Regions from separate parts of the Bacillus sp. PK3-037 genome, predicted to be linked through region 2. Evidence: predicted binding sites of a transcription regulator. Region 2 holds the regulator's gene; each other region holds the start of a gene.
What was found. The regulator LexA, encoded in region 2, represses DNA repair genes until DNA is damaged. The targets are predictions, from matches to a motif close to CGAACATATGTTCG.

Region 1: a site for LexA is predicted at 1,976-1,989, ahead of recA (recombinase RecA). Genes of this name have one in related genera too.
Region 3: a site for LexA is predicted at 2,659-2,672, ahead of M1D69_RS08990 (DNA polymerase IV). Genes of this name have one in related genera too.

Annotation. Positions count from the first base shown of each region.
Region 1 is NZ_CP096408.1:2,335,780-2,342,720, reverse strand. Features, by position in the region: gene pgsA (CDP-diacylglycerol--glycerol-3-phosphate 3-phosphatidyltransferase) at 39-620, shown strand; gene M1D69_RS11940 (competence/damage-inducible protein A) at 639-1,889, shown strand; gene recA (recombinase RecA) at 2,062-3,108, shown strand; gene M1D69_RS11930 (serine hydrolase domain-containing protein) at 3,282-4,460, shown strand; gene rny (ribonuclease Y) at 4,747-6,309, shown strand; gene ymdB (2',3'-cyclic-nucleotide 2'-phosphodiesterase) at 6,371-6,941, shown strand, end outside.
Region 2 is NZ_CP096408.1:2,146,727-2,153,667, forward strand. Features, by position in the region: gene sirA (sporulation inhibitor of replication protein SirA) at 1-256, opposite strand, end outside; gene tkt (transketolase) at 410-2,413, opposite strand; gene M1D69_RS11160 (DUF896 domain-containing protein) at 2,588-2,821, opposite strand; gene M1D69_RS11165 (YneB family resolvase-like protein) at 2,885-3,538, opposite strand; gene yneA (cell division suppressor protein YneA) at 3,556-3,867, opposite strand; gene lexA (transcriptional repressor LexA) at 4,025-4,642, shown strand; gene M1D69_RS11180 (hypothetical protein) at 5,035-5,463, opposite strand; gene fosM (FosM family fosfomycin resistance protein) at 5,545-5,967, opposite strand; gene M1D69_RS11190 (DUF892 family protein) at 6,164-6,367, shown strand; gene M1D69_RS11195 (spore coat protein) at 6,364-6,663, shown strand; gene M1D69_RS11200 (YndM family protein) at 6,672-6,941, shown strand, end outside.
Region 3 is NZ_CP096408.1:1,727,361-1,734,301, reverse strand. Features, by position in the region: gene M1D69_RS09010 (GNAT family N-acetyltransferase) at 1-39, opposite strand, end outside; partial or broken gene M1D69_RS09005 (antibiotic biosynthesis monooxygenase family protein) at 17-374, opposite strand; gene M1D69_RS09000 (GNAT family N-acetyltransferase) at 387-857, opposite strand; gene M1D69_RS08995 (YolD-like family protein) at 1,041-1,379, opposite strand; gene M1D69_RS08990 (DNA polymerase IV) at 1,376-2,614, opposite strand; gene M1D69_RS08985 (YqzH family protein) at 2,782-2,988, shown strand; gene M1D69_RS08980 (MDR family MFS transporter) at 3,442-4,671, shown strand; gene M1D69_RS08975 (hypothetical protein) at 4,726-4,887, shown strand; gene M1D69_RS08970 (VOC family protein) at 4,884-5,270, opposite strand; gene coaA (type I pantothenate kinase) at 5,276-6,235, opposite strand; gene dsdA (D-serine ammonia-lyase) at 6,311-6,941, opposite strand, start outside.

The sequences.
Region 1 (6,941 bases), 190 kb from region 2:
CTTTTCTTCACGTCCGAGTATGAAACTGGAGGGGCTTTATGTTTAACTTACCGAATAAAATCACACTAGCAAGAATTGCATTAATCCCAATCTTCATGATTATCATGCTGGCGCCGTTTGACTGGGGCAGGCTCGAATTTGGAGACGAATCCATTCCGGTCACACACTTGGCGGGCGCTATCTTATTTATTATTGCATCGACGACAGATTGGATAGATGGTTATTATGCCCGCAAACTGAACCTTGTTACAAACTTTGGGAAATTTCTCGATCCGCTTGCGGACAAACTTCTCGTATCAGCAGCGTTAATTATCCTTGTTCAATTTGATCTTGCTCCAGCTTGGATGGTCATTGTGATTATCAGCCGGGAGTTTGCCGTAACAGGTTTAAGGCTTGTATTAGCCGGAACGGGAGAAGTAGTCGCTGCCAATATGCTTGGTAAAATTAAAACCTGGGCACAAATCATTGCAGTATCTGCATTGCTTCTTCACAATCTTCCGTTTGAGCTTGTGTCATTTCCGTTCGCTGACCTGGCGTTATGGGTAGCCGTATTCTTTACCGTTGTATCAGGCTGGGACTATTTCGCTAAAAACTGGGAAGCGCTAAAAACATCTAACTAAGAAAGAAGGACATACGTGATGGAATTTCCAAAAAAAGCAGAGATTATTGCAGTCGGTTCAGAGCTCTTACTTGGTCAGATTGCTAATACAAATGCTCAATTTATCAGCAAACAGCTGGCAGAAATCGGAGTAAACGTATTTTACCATACAGCAGTCGGTGATAATCCGGAGCGGCTGAAGCAGGTCATCCGCATTGCTGAAGAGCGCTCTGATTTTATTATTTTTTCAGGAGGGCTCGGACCGACAAAAGATGATTTAACAAAAGAGACGATAGCAAATGTGCTGGGACGTCCGCTCGTTTTAAATGATGAGGCGTTTCAATCCATTGAGGATTATTTCAAACGAACAAAACGCACGATGTCACCTAATAACCGAAAACAGGCGCTTGTCATCGAAGGATCTGACGTACTGGCGAATCACTTTGGAATGGCGCCGGGAATGCTTACAGAGCATGATTCGCGCTTTTATATGCTTCTTCCCGGGCCGCCGAGCGAATTGCGTCCGATGTTTGAAAATGAGGCAAAACCGCTTCTTCTTAAAAAGATGGGCTCCAATGAAAAAATTGTATCAACTGTTCTTCGCTTTTTCGGTATTGGAGAATCTCAGCTTGAAGCTGATTTAGAAGATATCATTGATGCACAGACGAACCCGACGATCGCTCCGTTGGCAGCGGACGGAGAGGTGACGCTTCGCCTGACAGCAAAACATGCCGATGAAAAAGAAACAGAGCGTTTGTTAAAAGAAACAGAAGCCGTTATTTTAGAACGTGTCGGTGAATTTTTCTATGGCTACGACGATACATCGCTTGTGAAAGAGCTATCTAAAGCATGCAAGGAAAAAGGCATCACGCTTTCTGCCGCAGAAAGCTTTACCGGCGGTCTGTTTTCTGAATGGCTGACAGACCTTAGCGGCGCTTCAGCATTGTTTTCCGGCGGCGTTGTTTGCTATTCAAACGAAGTGAAGCAAAATGTGCTCGGCGTCAAAAAGGAAACATTGGACCGTTTCGGCGCAGTCAGCGAGGAATGCGCATCTGAGCTCGCAAAGGGTGTTCAGCAGCTCACTGGAAGCGATATTGGCATTAGCTTTACCGGTGTTGCCGGCCCTGATACTCAAGAAGGCCATGCACCTGGACATGTGTTTATCGGTATTTCTGCAAACGGAAAAGAAGAGGTTCACGAGTTTCATTTTGCAGGCTCCAGAACAGGAATCAGAAAACGTGCTGCTAAATATGGCTGCCATTTAATTTTAAAACTGTTAGAGCAAAAATAATGTTTTCAGCACACTATCCTCCTCAAAAAACATGATTTCTCTGACTCATTATGATATTTTGGTAGAAATCAGGCCAAGAAAAAATCCGAATATGCGTTCGCTTTTTTCTTGGCAAATCCCTTCAAACAGGGTATAGTATATGTAGTGGTAACATAAAGGAGGAAAAAATAGAATGAGTGATCGTCAGGCAGCCTTAGATATGGCTCTTAAACAAATAGAAAAGCAGTTCGGCAAAGGTTCCATTATGAAACTGGGAGAAAAGACAGATACAAGAATTTCTACTGTCCCAAGCGGCTCCCTCGCTCTTGATACGGCACTGGGAATAGGCGGGTATCCCCGCGGACGGATTATTGAAGTATACGGTCCTGAAAGCTCAGGTAAAACAACTGTGGCGCTTCATGCAATTGCTGAGGTTCAGCAGCAGGGAGGACAAGCTGCGTTTATCGATGCGGAGCACGCGCTAGACCCGGTATACGCACAAAAACTCGGTGTCAATATCGAAGAGCTTTTACTGTCTCAGCCTGACACAGGCGAGCAGGCGCTTGAAATTGCAGAAGCGTTGGTTCGAAGTGGTGCAGTTGACATCGTTGTTGTCGACTCTGTAGCGGCGCTCGTTCCGAAAGCGGAAATTGAAGGCGACATGGGAGATTCACATGTCGGTTTGCAGGCACGTTTAATGTCTCAAGCGCTTCGTAAGCTTTCAGGGGCTATCAACAAATCGAAAACAATTGCGATTTTCATTAACCAAATTCGTGAAAAAGTCGGCGTTATGTTCGGAAACCCGGAAACGACTCCCGGCGGTCGTGCGCTGAAATTCTACTCTTCCGTTCGTCTTGAGGTACGCCGTGCTGAACAGCTGAAACAAGGCAACGACGTTATGGGGAATAAAACGAGAATTAAAGTCGTGAAAAACAAGGTGGCTCCTCCGTTCCGTACAGCTGAGGTTGATATTATGTATGGAGAAGGTATCTCAAAAGAAGGCGAAATCATTGATCTCGGAACTGAACTTGATATCGTGCAAAAAAGCGGTTCATGGTACTCTTATGAAGAAGAGCGTCTTGGCCAAGGCCGTGAAAATGCCAAACAATTCTTAAAAGAAAATAAAGATATCATGCTGATGATTCAGGAGCAAATTCGTGAACATTACGGCTTAGATAATAACGGAGTAGTACAGCAGCAGACGGAAGAGACACAGGAAGAACTCGAATTTGAAGAATAAAAATAAAATGAATTTGAAATGATAAAAAAGGCAGAGTGAAAACTCTGCTTTTTTTTCTTTTATATTTTCTGCAAAATAATGATAAATAAATTGGTTTTTTTGACAACTTTTATAGTGCTTCATACGTCTAACAAAACGTGTGTATTTGAAATTAGATTGGGAGGATAAAATGGATGACAAGCCCCACTCACAGAAGAACCGCGAAGCGCAGACGCAGAAAACTAAATAAAAGAGGAAAATTTTTGTTTGGTATGTTGGCGGCAATCATTTGTTTCATGATTTGGAATGCTGTTCATCGAGAGGATGAAGAAGCCGAACCATCTCAAGAAGCTGCGGCGGTTTCTGATACCGGTCAGAAGCAAGCTGATCAGAAGAAAAACAAAGCCAAAAAAACAGAGGAACAAATCAAAGAAGTGGAACGCAATGAAAAAATCAGCAGTTATTTAAAAGAGATCGGCTTCAGCGGGACAGCCATGATCGTCAGAAATGGAGAAGTCGTAATCAATAAAGGTTTTGGTTACGCGGACCGCGAGCATCACATAAAAAACAATCCTGCGACATCTTTTTATGTCGGTTCGTCACAAAAAGCGCTAATAGCAACCGCTATTTTGCAGCTTGAGGAAAAGGGAAAGCTTCAGACAAGTGATCCGGTCAGCGCGTATTTACCCCATTTTCCCAATGGAAAGAATATTACATTAAAGAATCTGCTTACTCACACATCGGGAATAAACGGACATGTTGAAGGGAATGGCGAGATCACTCCGGATGACTTAATAAAAGACATAGAACAGCAAGGAATCAAACGCCAGCCTGGAATATGGGACTATCAAGATTCTAACTATTCAGTTCTCGCTTATATTGTTGCTGAAGTGAGCGGTGAGTCTTATGAACAATACATAAACAATCATATTTTTAAGCCGGCAGAGATGACGCATTCGGGTTTTTACAAGACATATGATAAGCAGCCTTATCCAGCTGTCGGCTATAAGCTGAAAGGCAGCAGGGCCATTACACCGTATATGCTCGATTTATCTCAGATGTATGGAGCAGGCGATATATATATGAGTGCTGCCGATATGTACAAATTTGACAAAGCACTGATAGACGGCAAGCTCTATTCGCAAGAAAGCTATGAAAAAATGTTCACACCAGGGAGCAGTTCCACATACGGAATGGGATTTTATGTTGCCCCCGGAAGCTATTCAAACCACGGAGTCATGCCGGGCTTCAACGTATTGAACAGCTTCAGCAAATCCGGACAAACCGTTGTTGTTTTGTTGTCAAACATTCAAAATAACGCTAAACTTGGACAAGTGAACAATAAAATATACCAGCTTCTAAATCAAGAGTAATTTACGATCTGTTTTTTCAAAAGATTGGCGGATTCACGTTCGGCACGATAAATGGGGGCGGCTCGGCAAACGTTAAGCTGGCAAGCTTGACAAGTATTTCCGACACAATTACAATGAAGTTGTAACATTTGTTTTTTTAACATGATTGTTAAACCATTTAAACTTGACAAGGGCGATGAAACTTTCATTCCCTGTGAAGGTTCTGTATGTTGAGAAAACTAGACAATGTACATGCCGACACTTATTTTGAGCAACAACCAAGTTCATAGCAAGAGGAGGTGAAAGTATGACCCCAATTATGATGGTTCTCATCTCCATTTTGCTGATTCTACTCGGTTTAGTTGTTGGCTACTATGTTCGTAAAACCATTGCCGAAGCGAAAATTGCAGGCGCACGCGGTGCAGCCGAGCAAATTCTTGAAGATGCAAAGCGTGATGCTGAAGCACTGAAAAAAGAAGCTCTGCTTGAAGCAAAGGATGAAATCCACAAACTTCGAATAGATGCTGAACAAGAAGTTCGTGAAAGACGAAATGAGCTTCAAAAACAAGAAAACCGTTTACTCCAAAAGGAGGAAAACCTTGATCGCAAACATGAGGGAATTGATAAACGGGAAGCGATGTTGGAGAAGAAAGATCATTCTCTGAATGAACGACAACAACATATTGAAGAGATGGAAAGCAAAGTGGATGAGATGATTCGTATGCAGCAGTCAGAGTTGGAACGAATTTCGAGTCTGACTCGTGACGAAGCGAAACAAATCATTCTTGACCGGGTTGAAAACGAGCTTTCACATGACATCGCCATCATGACAAAAGAAACTGAGAACCGTGCGAAAGAAGAAGCGGATAAAAAAGCGAAAAACATTCTTTCACTCGCCTTACAGCGCTGCGCAGCGGACCACGTTGCCGAAACAACGGTATCAGTTGTCAATCTTCCAAATGATGAGATGAAAGGACGTATCATCGGCCGGGAAGGGCGTAACATTCGTACGCTTGAAACGCTGACAGGTATTGACCTGATTATCGATGATACCCCTGAAGCTGTCATTCTGTCCGGATTTGATCCGATCAGACGTGAGACAGCAAGGATTGCTCTTGATAAACTCGTTCAGGATGGCCGTATTCATCCGGCACGGATTGAAGAAATGGTTGAAAAATCTCGCCGCGAGGTCGATGACTACATTCGTGAGATGGGTGAGCAAACGACATTTGAGGTTGGCGTTCATGGCCTCCACCCAGATCTGATCAAGATTCTCGGCCGCTTAAAGTTCCGTACAAGCTACGGTCAAAATGTGCTTAAGCATTCCATGGAAGTCGCATTCTTGGCTGGGCTGATGGCATCGGAGCTTGGAGAAGATGCAAAGCTTGCTAAACGGGCAGGATTACTTCATGACATCGGAAAAGCGATTGACCATGAAGTAGAAGGAAGCCACGTTGAAATCGGAGTCGAGCTTGCGACTAAATATAAAGAGCACCCAGTCGTAATTAACAGTATTGCATCACACCATGGGGACGAGGAGCCGACTTCTATTATCGCTGTGCTGGTAGCTGCAGCAGATGCGCTTTCCGCTGCAAGACCTGGCGCAAGAAGTGAGACGCTCGAGAACTACATTCGAAGACTTGAAAAGCTCGAAGAAATTTCTGAGTCCTACGAAGGTGTTGAAAAATCATTTGCGATTCAGGCTGGACGTGAAGTGCGTATTATGGTGAAGCCGGATTCAATAAATGATCTTGAAGCTCATCGCCTGGCGCGAGATATCCGAAAACGAATTGAGGACGAGCTCGATTATCCAGGTCATATTAAAGTGACAGTCATTAGAGAAACTCGAGCCGTAGAGTATGCAAAATAAAGTGATGCGCTAAGCATCACTTTATTTTTTTGACGGCTGAGGAATAGAAAGGATTTACAAAATGAGAATTTTATTTATCGGAGATGTTGTCGGGTCACCGGGCCGCGACATGGTAAAAGAGTATGTGCCAAAGCTGAAAACAAAATACAAGCCGCATTTTACCATTATAAATGGCGAAAATGCCGCACATGGAAAAGGCTTAACAGAAAAAATCTATCACAGTTTAATACAGTCTGGCGCAGATGCAATCACGATGGGAAACCACACCTGGGACAAAAAAGAAATTTTCGATTTTATCGACGATGTCCCGAACTTAGTCCGTCCCGCAAACTTTCCGGAAGGAACACCGGGAAAAGGGATCACATATGTGAAAGCAAACGGTAAAGAACTTGCTGTTATCAACTTACAAGGCCGTACGTTTTTACCGCCGCTCGATGATCCGTTTTTAAAAGCGGATGAATTAATTGCCGAAGCTGCTAAAAGAACACCGTACATTTTTATCGACTTCCATGCGGAAGCGACAAGTGAAAAGCTCGCACTCGGCTGGTATACGGATGGACGGGCATCTGCTGTAGTAGGAACTCACACTCACGTGCAAACAGCGGATAACCGCATTTTGCCGAAGGGCACGG
Region 2 (6,941 bases):
GGAGAGATAATCTATAAATATAATCCAGCTGTGTATAGTTTGTATTGTTCAAATTCATTTTTAACCGCTGATGCATATGTAAAATCGGAATGGGTTTTGTGATATATTGAATTTGTTTCTCTGTCATTTCATACTGCTGCCTCGTCAGGCTTGTCCAATGATAGTCTTGAAACAGCTCAAACATAACCGATTCCCGCCCGAAATAATGATTGGCAAATTCCTCTTTGATCAGGTACGTATAGTAGTGACGTTCCATCTTCTCATCCCCTTTTCCAGCAGCATTTCATTTGCATTCTATTATACAAAAGAAGAGAAGAAAGAATTGTCTATTACTGTTAAACAGCCAATACTATTTTTGTCGGATAAACAAGAAAAAGAGGATGATTTGACTCATCCCCTTTGAAAAAACTTATTTATTGATTAATGCTTTGACTCGATCCACAACATTTGCAACTGAGAAGCCGTATTCATTGATAATGGTTTCGCCAGGAGCGGAGGCGCCGAATTTGTCAATACCGAGCACGTCTCCTTCAAGCCCTGTGTATTTGCCCCAGCCAAATGATGAGCCCATTTCAATCGCAAGACGTTTTCTCACATCTGACGGAAGCACGGAGTTTTTGTATTCATCCGATTGTTTCTCAAAACGATCTACTGAAGGCATGCTGACGACAGAAACATCAATATTTTCTTTCGCCAATTCTGCCTGTGCTTCAATTGCCAGGCCAACCTCTGAGCCCGTTGCGATGAGAAGAGCGTCAGGTGTTTCGTTTTTAGACTTAGAAACAACATAAGCACCTTTTTCTACACCAGCCAATGCCTCTTCAGCTGTTTGGTCGATTGTAGGAAGGTTTTGACGTGTCAATACAAGCGCTGTTGGCTGATTTGTGCTCTGCACCGCAAGCTTCCAAGCCGCTGCTGTCTCATTACCGTCTGCAGGACGGATTAAAGAAAGGTTAGGCATTGCGCGTAATGAAGCAAGCTGCTCAACCGGCTCGTGAGTCGGTCCATCTTCACCGACCGCGATACTGTCGTGAGTAAAGACATATGTCACAGGAAGACCCATTAATGCTGCAAGGCGAATGGCCGGACGCAAGTAATCAGAGAAGACAAAGAATGTTCCGCCGAATACACGAAGTCCGCCGTGAAGCGCCATACCATTTAAGGCTGCACCCATAGCAAATTCGCGAACACCAAACCAGAAATTTTTGCCTGAGTAATCAAGCGCTGTATAATCACCGGAATTTTTAATAGTCGTTTTGTTTGACCCTGCTAAGTCTGCAGAACCGCCGACAAAGAACGGAATTTTATTCGCAAGACCGTTCAGAACTTCACCTGAAGAGGCACGGGATGCCAGACTGCTTCCTTTTTCATAAACAGGCACCTCTTGATCCCAGTCTTTCGGAAGTTCTCCTTTGATAGCCAGCTCAAGCTGTTCAGCGAGTTCCGGATAAATTTCTTTATATTTAGCGAATTGGTCATTCCATTCCTGTTCCTTTTTCTCGCCGGATTCTTTTACTGTTTTTGCGAAATGCTCATATACTTCTGACGGGACGTAGAAATCTTTTTCATACGTCCATGCGTAAGCTTCTTTTGTTAATTTACTTTCTTCTTTGCCAAGCGGAGCACCGTGAACACCGGAAGTGCCGGCACGATTAGGCGAACCGAATCCGATTGTCGTTTTCACTTCAATTAATGTAGGTTTCTTATCATTTTGGCGTGCTTTTTCGATAGCCGCTGTTAATTCTTCAATATTGTTTCCATCCTCAACGTAAAGAACTTCCCAATTCATCGCCTCGAAACGCTGTTTCACGTTTTCAGAGAATGAACGATCCAGATCTCCGTCCAATGAGATGTCATTAGAATCGTATAATACGATCAGACGGCCAAGCTGAAGATGGCCTGCAAGTGAAGCGGCTTCAGAAGAAATACCTTCCATTAAATCGCCGTCACCGCAAATGCTGTATGTATAGTGATCGACTACATTGAATGAATCGCGGTTGTAAGTTTCGGCTAAATGGCGTTCTGCGATAGCCATTCCGACCGCCATTGCGATTCCTTGTCCAAGCGGCCCTGTTGTTGCATCAACACCTGCTGTATGTCCGAATTCCGGATGCCCCGGTGTTTTGCTGCCCCACTGGCGGAATCCCTTAAGGTCTTCAATGCTGAGATCATACCCGCTTAAATGAAGCATGCTGTATAAAAGTGCTGATCCGTGTCCCGCAGATAAAACAAAACGATCGCGGTTAAACCACCCAGGGTTTGCCGGATTTACCTTCATAAATTTTGTCCATAGCGTATATGCCATTGGCGCTGCCCCCATAGGCATACCAGGGTGACCAGAGTTTGCTTTTTCAATAGCGTCTATTGATAGTGTGCGAATGGTAGCAACTGATTTCTTTTCAATTGTATCCATAAAAATCCCCTTCCTTATATGTTGTACCCTTTCATCATAAATGTCTGACGACTTTTTCTCAACTGTTTCAGCTTAAATTTGAGAGAAACATGATACATTTTGTCACCTGAAGAAAGCGCTGTTGTTTGTAGTATATACAAAAGAGGAATACGATATTGCCGTATTCCTCTTATATTAGTGAAGTCTGTTATTATTTTTTTCTCTCTTTAACTTTTCAGGTGTTACGTCATTGCCTTCAGGATCAATGATTTTTACACTTTTTAATGTGTTTTTCATAGAAGAACGAAATCCTTTTAGGTACTCTTGACGGAGCTTTTGCTGTTCAGCTTTTTCTTCTTCTGTAATAACGCCAGCTTTAGCTTTTGCGGCAAGTTCATTGATTCTGGCAATTTTTTCGTTTGAAATCATGATAAACTCCTTTATTGCATTTTGTCTATATACTACTAAAACAAGAGGAGTTTTACAACTGATTCACTCGCCTGTCTGCTCATTCTCTATGTATTCCTGAAAACGCCGATGGACTGTCGCCTTTGACACATCATAGCCAAAACCTCTCAACGTAGCCGCGATTTCAGCAAACGTCAGTTTATTCGCCCTCAACCGGACAATCTCCGAGATCGGAACTTCTATTCTTTCTTTTCCGCTATTTTCATGCTGGTTTTTCAGGTTCTTTTGTGGCTTAAAACCATTTTTCACTGCGCGTTTCATTCCGCGTTTAATTTTCATGTTGTGGATTTTCCGCTGGTATTCCTCCACAATGCTGACGATTTCCAGCACCATAGAGTCAGCCTCTGATAACTCCAGCTCACCTCTGTGTGCGGTCGTATATACTTTCACACCTTCCCTGTAAATACAATGAAGAAGTGCAATTTTCGCGTTTCCCCGGCCGAGTCTTGTTTCATCCTGAACTAAAATCACGTCAATATTTGAATTCTTGATATGATCAAGCAAATCAAATACACCATCCCGGTCCATTTCATATCCGCTGGCTTTTTCAGAAATCACTTTGACGACTTCCATGCCGTTCTCGGCAGCAATGGCCGTAAGCTCCTCCTCCTGCCGCTTTAATGAGGTTTCTTGCTGTTCTTTATTTGTGCTTACTCGGGCATAAATGAGTGCTTTCACCTTTCTACCTTTCCTCTCTATTTAACAGTAGCCAGTTCGTATGCAGCCGGGTGTTCCTTTTTTAATGGAATCACCAATTCATCCCCAGGCTGAATCTCAGACGTCTGGAGATTATTTTTTTCAGCTACCCATTCAACAAAATCACTTTTATTTATCTTTTTTGAGTCATCCACCTGATCAGCGAGCGACCAGAGCGTATCCCCAGACTGAACTTTTATTTTAACATATTGATTAAGCTCCTGGTCGCTGCTTGTATATGACAACAGAAGGATAACCACGCTTAGAATCACAGTGAACAGGCCGACAAAAATAATAGATTCTTTATTCATGATAACAACCTCCGACAAGAATGTTTGTTCGCTTTTTTTATAATTTCAGTATATACGAACAAATGTTTCTGTCAATTGTTTTTTTCGAACCTATGTTTGTACTGTCAGGAAAATCATGCTATAATCTATTTAAAATCGACGTTTAGAGGTGCAAAAAATGACGAAGCTATCAAAAAGGCAACTTGATATCCTCCGTTTTATTAAAACAGAGGTTAAATCAAAAGGATATCCGCCTTCGGTTAGAGAGATCGGAGAGGCTGTCGGCCTTGCGTCCAGTTCTACTGTCCACGGCCATTTGGCCCGTTTGGAAACAAAAGGGCTGATTAGACGCGATCCGACAAAACCAAGAGCGATAGAAATTCTGGATGAAGAAGTAGAGATTCCAAAAAGCCAAGTCGTTAATGTTCCGGTAATCGGAAAAGTAACGGCGGGCTCGCCTATTACGGCGGTTGAAAACATTGAAGAATACTTCCCGCTTCCTGATCGTATGGTTCCTCCGGACGAGCATGTGTTTATGCTGGAGATCATGGGTGACAGTATGATTGACGCAGGTATACTTGATAAGGACTATGTTATTGTTAAACAGCAAAACACGGCGAATAACGGTGAAATCGTAGTGGCGATGACAGAAGATGATGAAGCTACGGTAAAACGTTTCTATAAAGAGGATACACACATTCGCTTACAGCCTGAAAATCCAACCATGGCTCCGATCATACTGCAGAATGTCAGCATATTAGGAAAAGTAATTGGTGTGTTCAGAACTGTCCATTAAACTATTGAGCTATCAGTTACAAAGAATAAACCCCCTCTTCCTTTGCGGAGTGGGGGTTTTGTTTTTAAAAAAAGCAGGCTCGCCCTGGCTTAGGTGCGAACCTGAATAGGAGGAAAAAGAACATCATGTTTACACCATAATTATCCATCATTTAATTGTTGAAGTCAAGAAATTTTCTTTCCTTAACGAAACTTTTAAAAAAAAGTGCTGTTTAACAAATTAGACGTTCTCTTCTTATAAATGTTTCGAATTTTGGACGTGAAAAGATGAGTTATACTCTGCTCTTTTATATTGAGCGTGGCAAAAGTAAATATACTGAAAATTTAGTACATAGTTTATTTAGTTAATTTATTCCGCAAAAAAAAGCTCACTTCTTTTCAAAAATGTGAGCTTCAATCAAAATTAAAATATTCTACACCATAGCGGCCTTTTACCTGAACACTTGCACAGTCTTCTGAATGCTCTTCAGCTAATATTCGATACCGGTGATAAGGTTCAATGGAAACCTTATCTTGAGCGCTAAAGTCAAACCAATTACCGGTGAATTGTTTTGTGCTTAACGTAGTATAATCCCCTGCAAGTCCCATTCGCTGAAGCTTAATGTCAACTGAACAAGTGTTCACTCCTAATATCGTAAATTGGTATCCTAAAAAATAATCCATTGCCGATACATCACTAATGTTTTCTACATAAAACGCTTTTGTTCCGTCATTTAGAATAAAGTCGGTTTTATGCTCAAACTGTGAAGTTGCTGCATGAATGGTCCCGGTTCCAAAAACACATAGTAAAACAGCTGTCATGAGCAATATTTTATTTCTCAACTGCAATCCCCCTCCTTCACCATATATTAACCCCAGAAGATAAATATGTATATCCCCTGTTACTCTGTTTCCCGTACTTTTTCAATCGTAAAAATCCATGTGGGTTTTAGCTTGCTTATAATATTGAAGCCTGTCTTGAAGAGTTCCTGTATGGAATTCAAATTTATGGCCGTCAGGATCAGTGAAATAAATTGATTTTCGATCACGTTCATCTCGTTCTCTCCCAGGCAACATAGTAACATGAAGGTTTTTTAATTTTGCGGATATTTCTTCAAACTTGCTTTCCTCAATTGTAAAAGCGATATGGGTATAAGAAGCGTTAATATCATTTCTGGGAATGTCACGCTCTTCGTTGAGAGCCAGCCATATGCCGTTTAAATCAAAATATGCAGTGCTTCTTCCTTTAACAAGCAGTTTAGCATTAAAGACATTTTGATAAAACTCGATTGAAGTCAGTAAATCAGAAACAGAAAATAACAAGTGATTGATCCCTTTGATCTCCACTGCGTCTCCTCCTTAGTATTTAAAAATAGATGATTAAAAACCAGTGAATAATTGATTATTTTAACAGAATCTCACCCCACCCCTTGTGTACGGACATTGAAGCCAGAAAGTTTCAAACGACCAGCAAAAAATACCAGTGTAAACAAAAGCAATATGTTCAAAATAAACCATATTACTTCAGAAGGGAATGACCATTATGAATGGCTACGGCCTTCATGAAACGTTGGAATTGCACGAATTGCTTACGTTTAAGAATCTTTGTTTGACAAAATCTTCAACCATGACGGGACTTGTACAAGATGAAGAATTAAAGAGTATTCTTGAGCAGGATGCTCAAAAAACAAAACAGCAGGTTGCGCGTTTGCAGGAATTGCTGTCAGTGAGAGGTGAACAAGCGTGAATGAGTTCTTTCAAAAATTAGCTGGAATGGGCAGCATGACCGAACAAGTGATCGCAACGGATTTTTTAATATCGGCAAAGACAGGCGTTAGAAATATTGCAGCTGCCATCACAGAATCTTCTTCCCCAGAAGTCAGAGAAACGCTGCAGCAATATTTACATGACGCGATGAATACCCATGAACAAATTTTTCATTATATGGCTGCAAAGGGTTTTTATCATTCTAAAGATTTAACTCAGCAAATAAGTGTCGATCTTGAGGCTGCAGATACCGCTAAAGATTTGCCACAAATATAGGTGATCAAATGAAACATATTATCGCTCTTGCTTCTAAGACAGCTTTAACTCTTGCCCTATTGTATGTGATTTTGGATAGAGTTTACCATGCTTCCTTTTTAAGTGTGCTGTTTATTGCATTTTTCTTAAGCTTTGTAACATACCTTTCCGGTGACATCCTGATCTTGCCGAGAACCAGCAATATGACAGCTTCACTGGCTGACTTCGGACTTTCACTCGTTATTCTTTGGGTCTTTCTTGAAACGCAAACTAGAAACGGTTTCTCACCGTTTGCAGCC
Region 3 (6,941 bases), 420 kb from region 2:
CGATACAGCCTCTTCCTTATGCTGAAGAAATGCAATCATTTGTTTTCTCCTGAAAACAGCCGCTGCTTCTCGACTTTGGCGACGCGGACCGCATACGATTCATACCATACGCTTTTTCCTTTCGCTTTCGCTGCCTGGTGTTCGGTGTGATGCTTCCAATGATTGATTGCGTCCATACTCTCCCAATAGGAAACTGTGATGCCGGTTCCATCCGCTTCGCGAACGCTTTCCACACCTAAAAATCCGGGCTGGATCGCCGCAAGCGAAACCATCCGCTCTGCCGTTTCTCCATATGCTTCGTCATTTTCACTTTTGACAGAAGAAAAGATAACAGCATAATAAGGAGGCTCAGGTGTTTTTGTTAAAAAATCCATAGCGGTTCCTCCTCATATGTTTTTCACAAAAAGAACCCTGTCTTGGCCCGGTCCATCGTAATTTGCAAATACTGAGATGCCATTCACTGTTTTGCTGCCTTTTTCAATTTCAAATCCCAGTCTTGTATGATACGCGATTGACACCTTATTTACCGGGGACGTCACGCACTTTACCCGGGTGCATCCCCTCTTCTTAACTGCTTCAATAAACACATCGTATAATTGTTTTCCAATTTGCATTTTTCTGAAATCCGGATGCACACCGGAAAAATGGATGTACGCCGTTACAGGATCTGATTGCGATTGAAATCCGATTAAAAATCCAGTCATGCTGTTATGTTCATGTGTGATAAAGCTGGTGTCTTGAAAATGTTCAAAAAATAATCGCGGGAGCTTTTCTTTCAGCTGCCTGCCGCCCCACCATTCATTCATTACAGACGTTACCATTTCATAATCTGAAGACGTGATTGTTCGAATATCCATTACGATTTGATCTCCCTCCGTCTGGCAAAACGAATGTCTCTTTTTTCTCACAATATAAAAATTATATTTTGCCTGACTGGAATTGTAAATGCCTTCTTTTCTGTATCATACGTTTCCAGACTGCTGACGGAACAATGTTTGCTATTTTCACATCTAGTTCTCCCCCTCCAGGAGGGGGAACATTTACAGAAAAATATCAAGCACCTGATCAAGTCTCAGCTTACAGAGCTTGCCGGCGTCCCCTTTTATCCACACTGTTTTTTCAAATTCCTCATAGCGGCAGATTTTCCCGCTGCAGGTGACAATTTCGCCATCCTGAAAGCAGCTGACAGTGATATCCTGAGCAAATTCCATTGCCATGCAAAGCGTTTGGTTCATCTCCTCCAGCTTATCCGAATCAAGGATTGGCCTTTGCAGCTTCTGTTTATGGTGTTTTCTCTCAAGCAGGCTTTGTTTATGTTCAGGCAGAAACATTCGGCTTCCTTCCCACAGCAGATTGCCTCTTTTTAAATGCTCATTCATTTATAATGCCCTCCTATTTTAGCCGCTCGTTCAAACGCCTGGCCTGCCGCTGTCAGTGAGGCCGCCCTGATGATCGCCGTGTCGCCGAACCGGTTTTTAATCCCGTCCATCACATAGCCGAGGCTCATCTTCTTTGCATAATCCTGAAATAAATTAAGCTGCCATACTTCATCAGATGAGAGCTGAGAGAGATTGACCCCGAGGCGGCGGACAGGCTTCCCGTCCCAAAACTTGAGAAACAGTCTGCATACAGCCTGGTACACATCCTGCGTAGAATTGGTCGGTTCCGCCAGCTTCACTTGCCGGTTGAAGCCGGTCGGCAAATCAAAGTCAGCCCCCCTGCAGCTCACCGAAACCGTCTGTCCCATCATCCCGGCGTTTCGGCTTCGCCTGCATACCTCTTCACTCAGCTCCAGCAGAACGACTTTTATTTCTTTGTCAAAGTGTTCATAGTCTTTCGGGAGTGTCATTCCGTGGCCAATTGCTTTTTGGCCGTCCAGCGATGCCGTTGACACAGGAGAATAGTCGATTCCGTTCGCCGTCATCCACAGCACGTGTCCGTTAATGCCCCATTTCTTTTTTAAAAGCTCGAGCGGAAAAACCGCAAGCCCGCCGATCGTGCTGATGCCCATTCGATTTAAATGATGTTTCATCCGGCTCCCGACGCCAAACATACTCCCTACCGGAAGCGGCCACATCTCGGTTTTCATATTTTCTTTCGTTAACGTGAAAATACCGTTCTTATTCTTTTTGGCAAAATTGTCACACGCGATTTTGGCGAGCGCTTTATTAGGGCCGATTCCGACCCGGGCATAAATGCCGACCTCCCGCATGATTCTGTCCTGAATGCTTTTAGCAATCTCCTCGGGCGCCCCAAACAGCTTCTGGCTGCCTGTGATATCCATGAACTGCTCGTCAATGGAATAGGGCTCCACGAGATCTGTATATTCCTCTAAAATGGCGGTGATTTGCAGCGATACATCAATATACCGCTGCATACGAGGCCGGAGCACAACAGCTTCAGGGCATTTTTCCTGCGCTTCCCACAGGCGTGAGGCATTGGCTACCCCTTTTCGTTTCGCCAGCGGGCATGCAGCCAATACAACTCCGCCCCGCCTTTCCGGATCACCCGAAACAATCACCGGCTGATTTTTCAAATGTGGATTTTCCGCTTTCTCTACAGATGCATAAAACGATTGCATGTCAACGAGAAAAATCACTTTTTCTTTCATCATACACACCTCTAAAAAGAACTTATGTTCGCTTTCACTATTATATGCGAAAATATGTTCGATTTATACTGGTAAATGATTCTTGTCTGACAGAAAATATGATGCAAGGGTTTGAGAGAAGGAAAACATTTAGTAGAATGAAAGCGAACCATAGAGATAGGAGAGTCGAAATGGAGAAATTTGTCGAAAAAATGCTGGGACAGGCATTGCGCCAATACGGCCGAAATGTTGCCGTTGATCCGTTAAGCCCGTATGAAAAACAAAGCCTGAAAGCTGCTTTAGAGGAAAGACAAAATGAAGATCCAGACGAGGACCTGCATGCGCATATAGAGGATATCATTTATGACTACGTCACAAACCAAGGGCTGTTTTCTTAGTGTCATGCACCTTCATTGTTGGAGAAATTTCGTATATCTGTTTTCGTATGGCCAGAAGGGACGCGGCTGATATCGACGGGAAGCGCCCCTTCTCATATAGGAGCGCTCAAGCCCATCAGCATAAACTTTAGCCTGATGCCCCGTCTCACTCAGCATTCAGGAACCCGATTCTCCCGCATTCCTAGTGTCTTTTAAACTGGCCAGGCATTTCTGCTCAATGAGAATCATGGTGAGATATAAACACCAGACAAAAAAATCTGAGCACTTCAACCTCCGCTTCAACGGCGTAAACGTGAAACATGAACCATTCAAAAACAAAGGTCATCCTGCGCACACATAGTGTAATACAATCCCATATAACCGGTAAGTAAAAATATTTAATCCTCCGTTGGATAAGGAAATTTTTTCATGTATGATAGAAAAAGATCTTACTAATAGGAGAGAACAATAAACATGAAGACATGGAAAGATATCCACCCAATCAGCTGGACAATTATTATCGGAACCATTTTTGGGAGGATGGCAACATCGATGAGCATTCCGTTTTTAGCGATTTATTTAACAGCTGTCCAAGGCGCATCAGCATCCTACGCGGGGCTTGTCATTGCGGCGAGCTCATCAGTCGGTATCATTGCAAGCTTTTATGGCGGATATATCTCGGACAAATTCGGCAGAAAGAACATGATGCTTGTATCCATTTTCGGCTGGATGTTGGTGTTTGCAGGGTTTGCGGCCGCTTCTCACCTCTGGGTATTTTTTGTGGTAAATGCGTTAAACGGACTTTGCAAATCACTGTTTGAACCTGCTTCAAAGGCTTTGCTGTCAGATATGACAGAAGAAAAAACAAGATTGCTGGTTTTTAATTTACGGTATGCAGCCATTAATATCGGCGTTGTCTTCGGCCCTGTGCTCGGTCTGTACTTTGGTTCATCACAATCTACCGCTCCTTTTTTGGTGCCCGCGGTGATTTATGGGATGTACGGTGTCATCCTTGCCACCCAATTTAAAAAGCATCCACCCGCGACATTAGAACAATCCAGAAATCTGAACGTTCGGGAAGCGTTTATGGTAACGCAAAAGGATCGTCTTTTTACAGTTGCTCTTATCGGCATTACACTATGCATCTTCGGCTATTCGCAGTTCAGCTCTACATTCCCGCAATATATGGCGCAAAATCCTTTTATCGAAAATGGGACAAAATTGTACGGCTGGATGCTGACATTAAACGCAATTGTTGTTTTGGCAACACAGTTTCCCATCGTCCACCTTGGTAAACGGTTTTCGCCGCTTTGCTCCCTGATGCTCGGCAATATCATGATCAGCGCCAGCATGATCATCCTGACCATGTCACACGGGGTTTCTTCATTTGTTATCATTGTGATTGCATTTACAATTGGAGAAGTGCTCTTATTCTGTATGATGGATTTGTTTGTAGACCAGATTGCAAAACCCGGATTAAAAGGAACGTATTTCGGAGCGATTGGCTTTTCGCAGTTTGGGAATGTGATTGGCCCTTGGGCCGGCGGCTTATGTATAGATGCATTTGGTGCCGGGCATCCAAGTTCCATTTTTTCTGTACTTAGCGGCATCACCCTGCTTGGCCTGCCGTTTTTAGTGTTTGCCTATCGGAGGATGAAAGCGGGAATCACTGAGCAGCAACCCGGACTGGGGAAGCCGCTTTAACACAAGAAGACGGGAGAGAATCGCTCTCTCCCGCAAAAAACGAGGTGATGAAATATGAATATAGGTGATATCATGTTTCAGCTGATCGTATTTTTCATGTTTGCCGCTGTTATCTCGGCGGCTGTGATCGGCTTTACATATGCGAAAAACCGTAAAGCACAGCTGGACCGAATCGAAAAAAAGCTTAACAGCATGTCCGAAGACCAAAACGATTAACCGTTTGGGGCAACAAGCTCTACCTTGATCCGGTCAGGGTCCTCACAATAGACTGCATAATGCCCGTCTCCTCCGGCAAAAGGATGCCGGTCTCGGTACAGCACACGATAGCCTTTCGCCATCAATTTTTCAGTCATCAGGTCGACTTGAAGCTTGGATTCAGCATGAAACGCGAGATGGTTCAGCCCGACACGGCACCTGTGATATTTCGGCTCTAGATATTCTTCTTTTGCCTGAACAATCACAAGGTAAAAGTGATCTTTCTTCCAGCTGATGCCGGAACTCCATTTTTGAAACTCTTTATAGCCAATCTCTGCTAAAAACCATCCCCAAAACCGCTTAGACGCTTCCAAATCGGAGACATACAGTTCAATATGATGCATAATGATCACACCCTTCTGACTAACACTTCTTCTACCTTATGCCGGTCTCCCTTTCGCAGTATTAAATCTGACCTGAATTTAGTCGGCAAAATATTTTCATATAAATTAGGGCGGTTGACACTCTCCCAAATCGAGGTTGCCATCTCGTCAGCCTCCTGGTCAGACAGGTCTTTAAATTTATGAAAATAAGAGTCCGGATTTTGAAAGGCTGTTTCCCGAAGAAGGCGGAAACGCTCTAAATACCAGGTAAGAATCCGGCTTTCGTCCGCATCTACGTAAATTGAAAAATCAAAGAAATCGGAAACAAAGATGCGTGGATTTTCCCGGTCATCCTCCAAGGTCGGCGATTGAAGAACATTAATCCCTTCGATGATCACGATATCAGCCTGTTCTACAACCTCGAACACACCTTCCTCGCGGTCATAGGTTAAATGAGAATATACAGGGGCCTTTACTCTTTCTTTTCCTGACTTTACGTCATTCAAAAATTCGAGGAGCGCTTTCACATCATAGCTTTCAGGAAATCCTTTTCTTGACAGCAAGTTTTTCTTCTTCAGCTCAGCTGTAGGAAATAAAAAGCCGTCTGTCGTGATCAGGCTGACCTTGGGGCGATCCGGCAAACGCGAAAGCAGCTTCTGCAAAATCCGCGCTGTCGTGCTTTTCCCGACTGCGACACTGCCGGCAATGCCGATGATAAACGGAATTTTGGCTGAATGAGGGTGCTTCAAAAAAACATTCACATGCTTATTTCGTTCGGCAGCGGACTTGACATGCAAATGAAGCAGGCGAACAAGCGGAATATAGATCGTCTCCACTTCCTCTACGGATAGATGATCATTCAGCCCTTCAACAGCTTTTGCCTCTTCTTCAGAAACAGCAATCGACAAATGGCCCCCAAATCCTGACCAAGACTGCCGGCTGTGCTGTGTATATAAAGTATGTAAATTAAGCTCTTTATTTTTCACTGTTTACACCTGACTCTCTGTAGCTTTAAACAAACGCTTACAAAGATTGTAACGGAAAACATTCCTACTGTCTGCTTATTTTTTCAATTTACCTTTTAACAAGTCAGCACCAATTCGCTTATATGCAGCCATTTCTTCTTTCGGAACCATACTGCCTCCCGTTCCCCAGACAACATGTACGGCATTTTTCATGCTGTGACGCAGATCATTTTCAGACATGTCGTGTTTCCCGGTATCCGATAAAAACAGCTGAACAGGCCCGAACATGCCGGCAAGCGCAGACGGCTCTAAATGCTTATTTTCAGATAAAGCCAGCAAATGAAGCAAGGTATACAGCGTGTCGTCTTCAATTGTATAACAGCCGCTCAGCAAAGGTTCGATCAGATTGCCGACAAATCCTGACGGACGCCCTACGGCAAGCCCGTCAGCAGCCGTTACATTATCCAAGCCGATATCCTGCACAGAGATCTGGTCATGCAGGCCGGAATATAGACCTAAGAGCATAGACGGTGAATGGGTAGGCTCTCCGAAAAATACATGGACATGGTTTCCGTACAATAGCTTCAGTCCAAATGCCACACCGCCCGGCCCTCCGCCGACTCCGCAAGGCAAATACACAAATAGCGGTGTTTCAGGACCAGGCTCGATATCCATAAAACTGAGCTGTCTTTTTAAACGACTGGCCGCTACCGCATATCCTAGGAAC